2 regions of the Methylosinus sp. PW1 genome follow, and region 1 is predicted to be linked to the other one. Evidence: riboswitches for the same ligand, from Rfam matches in the RefSeq annotation. Region 1 holds a riboswitch; the other holds the start of a gene.
The links. A riboswitch is a leader RNA that binds a small molecule or an ion and turns the genes downstream of it on or off. The one in region 1 is predicted to bind thiamine pyrophosphate.
Positions count from the first base shown of each region.

Region 1 (4,970 bases):
TGAGATAGAAGGGATCGAGCGAAATCGCGCTCATGCCTCGAATCCATCGCCGAAGGCGCGGCCGAGCACGGGCGTCGAGGGCGCCGCCATGTCGCGCGGCTCCATCAGGCCGGAGAGATAGGCCGCCCGGCCCGCCTCTATGGCGAGCGCGAAGGCTCGCGCCATAGCGATCGGATCGCCGGCGCGCGCCACCGCCGTGTTGAGCAGCGCCGCGTCGAAGCCGAGCTCCATGACCGCCGCCGCCTGCGATGGCGCGCCGAGGCCGGCGTCCACGATCAGCGGCGTATCGGGAAAATGCGCGCGCAGCGCCCGGAGGCCGAAGAGATTGTTGATCCCGCGGCCGGAGCCGATCGGCGCGGCCCAGGGCATCAGCACGCGGCAGCCGGCGTCCAGCAGCCGCTCCGCGACGACGAGATCCTCTGTCGTATAGGGAAAGACGCAAAAGCCGTCGTCGCTGAGGATGCGCGCCGCCTCCACCAGGCCGAAGACGTCCGGTTGGAGCGTGTCCTCCTCGCCGATGACCTCGAGCTTGATCCAATTGGTTCCGAACAGCTCGCGCGCCATTTGCGCGGTGGCGACGGCCTCCTTGGCCGTGCGGCAGCCGGCGGTGTTGGGCAGCACGCGCACGCCCAGCTCGCGAATGAGCCGCCAAAAGCTCTCGCCCGCGCGCGAGCCTCCGGCCTCCCGCCGCAGCGAGACGGTGACGACCTCCGCCCCCGCGGCGCGGATCGCCTCGGCGAGTATCGCGGGCGAAGGATAGCGCGCCGTGCCGAGCAGGAAGCGGGAGGATAGGACCTCGCCATAGAGGAGGAGAGACGCAGTCATCGCATTCGGCTGGTTCGGGGCTCGACCGGAAACCGCATCGGCCATCAGTGCAGGAACAGCTTTCCGAGCACCAGAAGCGTGAGCGTGATGTTGGTCGCGAGCATCCATTTCACGGTGTTGAACTCGCCCTTCAGCAAGGCGAACTCGTGTTGAACGTCGCTGTCGATTTCCGTGACGATCGTGCTCATGGGCCGACCCTAACATGGAGTGCGTGGAGGAGGTAGCAAGTTCGACGAGCCCCTCACCCTCCCTGCCGCGGCGTGACGATCTCGATCGTATCGTCCTCGACCAGCAGCGTCTCGCCGCGATCCTTGCTGCGCACGAATTCCTGATTCACCGCCGTGGCGATGGTCTGCTCGCTAAAGCCCAATTCCTCGATGAGGCGCTCCAATGTGGGCGCCTCGACCTCGAGCGTCTGCCCATTCACCCTGATTCGCATTCATGACCTCCGGGAAGATCTCGCCCGTGAAGAGGAAGCGCGCGACGCGGCGCGCCAGCGCCGGCGCCAGCAAAAATCCATGCCGATAGAGCCCGTTGATAGAGAGCGTCCGGCCCTGGCGCGAAATGCGCGGCAGATTGTCCGGGAAGGCGGGGCGCACATCCGAGCCTGTCTCGACGATCTCCGCCTCGGCGAAAGCGGGATGAATGGCGAAGGCCGAATTGACCAGCTCGACGATGGAACGCGCGGTGACGCGGGAGCGCTCCTCATTCTCGATCATCGTCGCGCCGACCATGAACACGCCCTGCCCGCGCGGCACCACATAGACCGGGTGGCGCGGATGCAGCATGCGGACGGGGCGGGACAATTCGATCTCCTCGCTGCGCAGCACGAGCATCTCGCCCTTGACGCCGCGCAGCTCCGCCAGCTCGCCGCGCGCGGCGAAGCCGCGGCAATCGACGATCCAATCCGCCCGCGGGACAGAATCGGCGCAGAGCCGGATGCGAACATTGTCCATTGTCTGCAAACATTCGAACAGCGCCGCCATCGCCGCGCGCGGCTCGAGATGCGCCTCCTGCGGAAAATGGAGCCCGGCCGAGAATCGCCCGGCGAGCGCCGGCTCCAGCGCCGCGAGGCCATCGGCGTCCAGCCGCTCGAAACAGCGGGTGCGGCGGGAGAATTCGGTCAGCTCGGCGCGGTCGCGCGGCGGCGCGACGACGAGGCTGCCGGCGATTTTCGCGACGGGAATGTCCTTGGTCCAGAAGGCGAGCGCCTCCTCGCCGAGCGTCGCGACGATGGGCTCGGCGCTCTCCAATTCGCACCAGGGCGCGATCATGCCCCCGGCGAAATGCGAGCAGCCGCGGCCCGGCCCCGCCGCTCTCTCCACCAGCTCGACCTCGGCGCCGAAGGGCGCGCCGGCGCGAGCGATCTCGAAAGCCGCGGTCAGGCCGGCGACGCCGGCGCCGATCACGCCGATCAGCATCGATACGGCCCGATAGGGCCGAGGAATATCAGGAACATGCGACCTCCCTACGCCAGCGCGAACTGGATCAGGTTCGAAGGGTCGCCGAGCCGCTGTCACCAGCCATCCGGCCTCTCAGCCTCTTGCCGCGCGCCGCAGCGCGCAGGCGGCGAGGCTCCCCTGGGCGAGACCGAGATTCGCGCAGGTGGGGCCGCGCGTCAAGCGGGGCCGCCATGGAGGCCGAGCGATGGGGTGGTTTCCTCATCCTCAGGAGGCGGCGCAGCCGCCGTCTCGAAGGACGAGGAAGCCGAGCGCCTGCCGCCACTACTCCTGCGGAGCGCGCGCCGTGATCGTCAGAGCGTGAACGCGCGTCGCCAGCTCCTCGGCGAGCAGCGTGTTGACGATGCGATGCCGCTCGACGAGCCTCTTGCCCGCGAACGCCTCGCTCACCACCTCGACTCGAAAATGGCTCTCGCCGTCCTGGTGGTGGCCGCCATGCCCGGCGTGCTTGTCGGACTCGTCGATCACCTTCAAGGTGACGGGCGCGAGCCCTTCGGTCAGCTTCGAACGGATGCGGGCCTGGACGGCGCCGATATTGCCTTGCTCGGCCATAGTGGAATCCTCCTCGTCGCCTCGGTCCAAGCAAAATTCCCGCCGATTGAAATTGGCGTCGGGTTCCGCTTGCAGCCTGCGGCCAGTCTACCATAATGCAGCGCCATGGATTTGAATTCGCCCCTCTTCGATCGTATCCGCGTGAAGCCCGAGCAGAGGCAGGAGCGCCGCGAGACTCGTTTTCGCTGCGACGCCCCCGGCTGCGAGGCGGAGGGCGCCCATCGCGCGCCCATGGGACGGCTGCGCGAGGGGCAATATTTCTGCTTCTGCCTGGAGCACGTGCGGGAATATAATAATTCATACAATTACTTCAACGGAATGAGCGACGAGGATGTCGCCCGTTACCTGAAGGACGACGCCACCACCGGCCATCGCCCCACCTGGTCCATGGGCGTGAAGCGCGGACAGGCCTCCTTCCGCGAGGACCCGCTGCGGCCCGAGAATTTCGCCGATCCGATGGGCCTCTACCGGCAGCGGGCGCATCGCGCCCGGCCGCAGGCGGAGGCGAGCCCGCGCTATTCGGCGGTGACGATCAAGGCGCTGAATGCGCTCGGATTGGATGAGACCGCCGGTGCGGAGGCGATAAAGACGCGCTATAAGGAGCTCGTCAAACGTCACCATCCCGACGCCAATGGCGGAGATCGCTCCTGCGAGGAAAGACTGCGGGAGATCATTCACGCATATAAGACGTTGCGGGCCGCCAAGCTCGTTTGAACAAGCGTTTGACCAGGCCTTGCCGGCGCGAATGTCGCGAGCGCGCGTCGGCGAAACGGAGGATCAATGTCAACCCCAAGCGACAAAGCGGCCGGGTCCGCGCCCCTGCCGGACCTCAAAGTCTCCGTGCGCCAGCTATTCGGCATCGACTCCGATCTCGAGGTTCCCGCCTATTCCGAGCGGACCGAGCATGTCCCGGACAAGGATCCCGACTATCTCTTCGACCGCGAGACGACGCTCGCCATTCTCGCCGGTTTCGCCCGCAACCGCCGCGTGATGGTCACGGGCTATCACGGCACCGGCAAATCGACGCATATCGAGCAGGTGGCCGCGCGGCTCAACTGGCCTTGCGTGCGCGTCAATCTGGACAGCCATGTCTCGCGCATCGATCTCGTCGGCAAGGACGCGATCGTGCTGAAGGACGGCAAGCAGGTGACGGAGTTCCGCGACGGCATTCTGCCCTGGGCGCTCCAGCACAATATCGCGCTGTGCTTCGACGAATATGACGCCGGCCGCCCGGATGTGATGTTCGTCATTCAGCGCGTGCTGGAAGTCTCCGGCCGGCTGACGCTGCTCGATCAGAACCGCGTCATCCGTCCGCATCCCGCCTTCCGCCTCTTTGCCACCGCCAACACGGTCGGCCTCGGCGACACATCGGGCCTCTATCACGGCACGCAGCAGATCAATCAGGGCCAGATGGACCGCTGGTCCATCGTCTCGACGCTCAATTATCTGCCGCATGACGCCGAGACCAATATCGTGCTCGCCAAGGTGAAGAGCTTCAACGCCACCAAGGAAGGCCGCGACGCCATCAATAAGATGGTGCGCGTCGCCGACCTCTCGCGCAACGCCTTCATGTCCGGCGATCTCTCCACGGTGATGAGCCCGCGCACGGTCATCACCTGGGCGGAGAATTCCGAGATATTCGGCGATGTCGGCTTCGCCTTCCGGCTCACCTTCCTGAACAAATGCGACGAGCTCGAGCGTCCGCTCGTCGCCGAGTTCTACCAGCGCTGCTTCGGCAAGGAATTGCCCGAGAGCGCGGTGAATGTGGTGATGTCCTGAGCCCTCGAGCGCAACCTATCCACCCTCCCCTTTAGGGGGGAGGGGCGGCCGGCGCTTGCGACGGGCGTTCTTTATGGAACGCCCTACGGCCGGACGGGATGGGTGAAACTGCCGAGACTCGGGAGCATCCCCTCCCGAGCGCGCTCGTTCCCTCTCATGCGCGACGGCTTTAGGATAGGACTATCATCCTCCCACGCCGAAGCGCCCGGCCGCCTCGCGGCGGCGGGGGAGGAGGGGCGGCTCGGGACGCTCCGACACCTTTCGGCCGCAGCGCGAAGAGATATTCGTGGTTTCGGAGCGTCCCGAAACGCCGCTTCGCCTTCTCGTCGACGTCCCGAGGCGCTTTCGGACCCG
Region 1 is NZ_JQNK01000009.1:1,583,437-1,588,406, forward strand. Features, by position in the region: gene K369_RS17275 (thiamine phosphate synthase) at 1-34, opposite strand, end outside; gene K369_RS17280 (thiazole synthase) at 31-825, opposite strand; gene K369_RS26615 (hypothetical protein) at 870-1,013, opposite strand; gene thiS (sulfur carrier protein ThiS) at 1,067-1,216, opposite strand; gene K369_RS17290 (FAD-dependent oxidoreductase) at 1,185-2,246, opposite strand; TPP riboswitch at 2,274-2,417, opposite strand; gene K369_RS17295 (BolA family transcriptional regulator) at 2,550-2,837, opposite strand; gene K369_RS17300 (J domain-containing protein) at 2,943-3,551, shown strand; gene cobS (cobaltochelatase subunit CobS) at 3,618-4,616, shown strand.

Region 2 (4,970 bases), 980 kb from region 1:
GATCGATGAGCGTGTCGCGCACGCTCTCGAAGCCGTCGGGGATGAGGCGCCGCTCTATGCGGAAGGGCGTGGTCAGCACCTTCTCGAAATAGGCGGCGATGGCCGGTCCGCTGATGTCCTCATAGACGCCGGCGCTGGCGCGGTCGGAGGCGGTGACGACGCCGATGACGGCTTGCTGTCTCTCAGTCATGCGCCGCACAATAGCGGGTCCAAGGCGCGAGACAACCGAAAGCTCCGTCGATCGTGACGACGAAGCAGCCTCGAATCGGAAGTGATGAACGATGGGGGAGCGGCGTCGCCTCTTCTGAGCGAGAGAGCGTTATCCGCAGCGTCGGCGCATCGAGCGCAATATTGGAAACGCGGCGACTGTATGAAATTCGAGCACAGCGCTCGCGAGATTGTCTGTCCGAGGCCTCCTCTCCGAAGCCTCCTGGGCGCGCGATATATCGCGCGCCCGGCGGCGTCACGAGCCTCGAGGCGAGCTTTGCGCCCGCCGGGCTCGCGTCGATCCGATAAGGATTACTCCTTCACAGAGGCCGGCTCGCAGCCGCACTTCGTGTAGCAAGCGTCCCGGTCCGTCTTGGCCTTCAGGAGACCCTCCGGGCCTGTCGAGAAGCGGTTCTTCACGGACACGTATTCGAAGTAGCACTTGTCGACGCAGACGCCCTGCTTGTCTTCATCCTTGATGTCGCAGCCGGCGAAAACCGGGCCGACCATGCCGAGCGACAGAGCAGCGGCCGTCACAATGGCGCGAATGTTCATTTGCCGTTTCCCTCTTTTGGACGTGGGAGCATTTGTCCCTTATTTTGTTACAGGGCGCATCGTCCCGCGGGGCAAATAGGCTGTTTCCGCTGCGACTGTCAATGTAATTGACATTTCGGTGTCGCGCCGAAGACGATGCGGAGAAAGCCTTCGCTGCATTGCAGAAAAAGCTCCCGCCCGCATTTTCTGACGAAAACCGCCGTCGCGCGCCTCATTCCGCGACGTAGATCTGCGCGCCCTTCTCCAAAAATTCCGCGCTCTTTTCGGCGAAGCCCTTCTCCCGCTCGGCGATGGCCGCCGCCTCCTCGCGCAGATCGCGCGTGATCTGCATGGAGCAGAATTTCGGCCCGCACATGGAGCAGAAATGCGCGACCTTATGCGCCTCCTTGGGCAGCGTCTCGTCGTGATAGCGGCGCGCCGTATCGGGATCGAGACCAATGTCGAACTGATCCTCCCAGCGGAAATCGAAACGCGCGCGGCTCATGGCGTTGTCGCGTTCCTGCGCCGCGGGATGGCCCTTGGCGAGATCGGCCGCATGCGCTGCGATGCGATAAGTGATGACGCCGGTCTTCACATCCTCGCGATCGGGCAGGCCGAGATGCTCCTTGGGCGTCACATAGCAGAGCATCGCCGTGCCGAACCAGCCGATCATCGCGGCGCCGATGGCGGAAGTGATGTGATCATAGCCGGGCGCAATGTCGGTGACGAGCGGCCCGAGCGTGTAGAAGGGCGCCTCGCCGCAATCGCGCAGCTGCTTTTCCATATTCACTTTGATCTTGTGCATCGGCACATGGCCGGGGCCTTCGATCATCACCTGGCAGCCCTTGTCCCAGGCGACCTTGGTCAATTCGCCCAGCGTCTCCAGCTCGGCGAATTGCGCTGCGTCATTGGCGTCGGCGATGCAGCCCGGACGCAAACCGTCGCCGAGCGAGAAGGAGACGTCATAGCGGCGCATGATGTCGCAAATCTCGTCGAAGCGCTCATAGAGGAAGCTCTCCGAATGGCGCGACAGGCACCAGCGCGCCATGATCGAACCGCCGCGCGAGACGATGCCGGTGACGCGATCCGCTGTGAGCGGCACATGGGCGAGACGCACGCCGGCGTGAATGGTGAAGTAATCGACGCCCTGCTCCGCCTGCTCGATCAGCGTGTCCTTGAACACTTCCCAATCGAGCTTGGTGGCGTCGCCGCCGACTTTCTCCAGCGCCTGATAGATCGGCACTGTGCCGATGGGCACGGGCGAGTTGCGGATGATCCAGTCGCGGATGTTGTGGATGTTGCGGCCGGTGGAGAGATCCATCACCGTATCGGCGCCCCAGCGGATCGCCCACACCATCTTCTCCACCTCCTCGGCGACCGAGGAGGTGATGGCCGAATTGCCGATATTGGCGTTGACCTTCACCAGGAAATTGCGGCCGATGATCATCGGCTCGGCTTCCGGATGATTGATGTTGGCGGGAATGATGGCGCGACCGCGGGCGATTTCCTCGCGCACGAACTCCGGCGTCACGAAAGCCGGAAGCGCGGCGCCGAAGCCCTCCCCCGCCTCGATCCGCTCCCCCGCCTGCGCGAAGGCGCGCTCGCGGCAGAGATTCTCGCGATGCGCGACATAGATCATCTCCTCGGTGACGATTCCGGCGCGCGCGAATTCGAGCTGCGTCGCCGGCGCCGAGCCGGCGGCGCGGCGAATGGCGCGCGGCGCGGGACAGGGCGGGACCAGCCGATCCTCGCCGACGAAGCCATTGTCCTCCGGCTTCACCGCGCGACCGTCATAGGCCTCGAGCCCGGCGCGGCTCTCCAGCCAGCGTCGCGCCGCCGGCAGGCCGGCCGCGAGATCGGGCGTGAAATCGGCGCAGCTATAGGGACCGGACGGGTCATAGACGCGCAGAGGCGCGTCGCCGGCGGAGGGGTGAAGCGCGATCTCGCGGACGGGAACGCGAATATCCTCGCGGCCGCGCGGCGCGAAATAGAGCTTGCGCGAGGCGCCGATCGGCCCGGTGGTCACGCTCTGGGGCGTCGTCGGGCGCTTGTCCTGCACGTTCATCGTCGCGCTCCATTGGTTCTGAGGATGGGCGGCGGGCGATGAAGTCGGGCGCGCCGTCCCGAAAAATCGGGCGTCGCGTCCTGCTGGCCTTCCCTCGCGCCGGCATTACCCGGATCAGGTTCGATGGGTGCTTCTCAGCCGCTCCTCTCGGAGAGGCGCCCCTCGCCATGCCGTGATTTTATCCGTGGCCTCGGATCGCGGCAAGCCGGCAATCATGCGCTGTGGCAAAAACGTGACAGACCTCGAATTATTCACGGAAATCCGGGCGACGGCGCTGTCGCGGGGCGAGCGCTCTGCTAGGGTCTCGGACAATAGTGAGTCGTGTGATGAGAACGCCGCCGGGTTGCCGAGTGCTTCTAAATGGCGTGTGAACGGCGACCGAAATCTGGGGCGGGGCGATAGATAATGAACGGATATTCCTGGCGTAATTTCGTCTCGGCGACGGCTCTGACAGTCTCTCTCACGGCTCCTGCGCTCGCGGCGGACGGCTATTTTCTGATCGGCTATGGCCCGCGTCAGAAGGCGCTGGGCGGCGCCGGCGTCGCCGATTCGCGGGATTCCATGGCGATCTCGATCAATCCGGCCGGCATTGTCGATCTCGAGCGCCAGATGCATCTGGGCATCACCGCCCTCATGCCCGAGCGCGGCTATTCCACCGAGGGGCGGCCCAAAGTGGTGGCGCCCGGCGATATTCGCAGCGGCCGTCCGATCTTTCCGGTGCCGAACAGCGGATATGTTTCGCCGATCGACGCCAATTCGTCCTGGGGCACGGCGTCCTACGGCAATGGCGGCATCGCCACTTCTTTCGATTTCGGCCATTATCACCCGCCGCTCGGCGGCCCGTTCGGCGGCGGCTACGCCGGCGTCAATCTGGAGCAGTCCTTCACCAGCTTCGCCTATGCGCAAAAATTCGGCTCGCTGGCGATCGGCATAGCGCCGACGATCGCGGTGCAGATGATCAATCTCCAGGGCCTCAAATCCTTCTCGCCCTATTCGAGCGACATGTATCGCCTGTCGGACAATGGCTACGATTGGTCCTTCGGCGGCGGCATGCGCTTCGGCATGCAATGGCGCGTGACGGATCAATTTCGCATCGGCGCCGCCGCGTCGACGCCCATGTTCATGACGCGCTTCGCCAAATATGCCGGCCTTTTCGCCGATGGCGGGCGCTTCGACATTCCCGCCTCGATCACCGCCGGCGTCGCCTATGACGTCACGCCCGATCTGACGGTGATGGCCGACTGGCGCCATATTTTCTATTCGGGCGTCTCCTCGGTGAGCAATCCGAGCTTCCCGGTCCTCTATCACTCGCTCGGCTCGTCGAATGGCCCCGGCTTCGGCTGGAAGGACACCGATTCGGCGTCCTTCGGCGTCGAATGGCGCGCTCAGCCGGGGCTCGCCCTACGTCTCGGCTATCATTATGCGACCAATCCGATACCGACGAACAGCGTGACGCTGAACATACTGGCTCCGATCATCAATGCGCATCACGCGAGCGCCGGCGTGAGCTACGCCATCACCAAAAATTCGACGATCGACGTCGCCTTCGTCTATGGCTTCAAGAACAGCGTCCGCGGGCGCGAGGCGCTGCCGCAGACGCCGGCGACGCCGTTCGGGGCCTATAATCCTGCCGCCAACGTCAATATCTGGCTGCGCGGAACCGAAGTCTCCATCGGCTGGAACTACAAATTCGACCTCGGCGACGATTCTTTCATCCCGACCCATCTCTGAAGACAGGTCGGCGGCGGCGAGAGCCGAGCGCGCCTGACCAGCCCAAGAGAAAAAGCAAAAGGCCGCGGCCCGCCAGACGGCGGCCGTGGCCTTTTCGCATGTCTCAGCCGATGACGATTTTCGGCGGCGCCTTGCGCGACTGCGTTTCCAGCAGGTTCTTCACCTTGGCGGCGAGCTCCTTGTAGATCGCCGCATGCGGGCCTTCCGGCGCGGAGGCGACGACCGGCGTGCCGGCGTCCGAGGTCTGGCGAATGGTGAGATCGAGCGGCACCTCGCCGAGGAAGGGGACGCCCAGCGCCTCGGCGTCCTTCCGCGCGCCGCCATGGGAGAAGATGTCGGTGCGGCCGCCGCAATGCGGGCAGAGGAAATAGCTCATATTCTCGATAATGCCGAGAATGGGCGTCGAGACCTTCTGGAACATGGCCACGCCGCG
Region 2 is NZ_JQNK01000009.1:608,001-612,970, forward strand. Features, by position in the region: gene mog (molybdopterin adenylyltransferase) at 1-190, opposite strand, end outside; gene K369_RS12140 (hypothetical protein) at 520-762, opposite strand; gene thiC (phosphomethylpyrimidine synthase ThiC) at 974-2,806, opposite strand; TPP riboswitch at 2,880-2,979, opposite strand; gene K369_RS12150 (OmpP1/FadL family transporter) at 3,212-4,537, shown strand; gene K369_RS12155 (Mrp/NBP35 family ATP-binding protein) at 4,641-4,970, opposite strand, start outside.
Region 2: linked by a shared signal. The riboswitch ahead of thiC (phosphomethylpyrimidine synthase ThiC) and the one ahead of K369_RS17290 (FAD-dependent oxidoreductase) in region 1 are both predicted to bind thiamine pyrophosphate.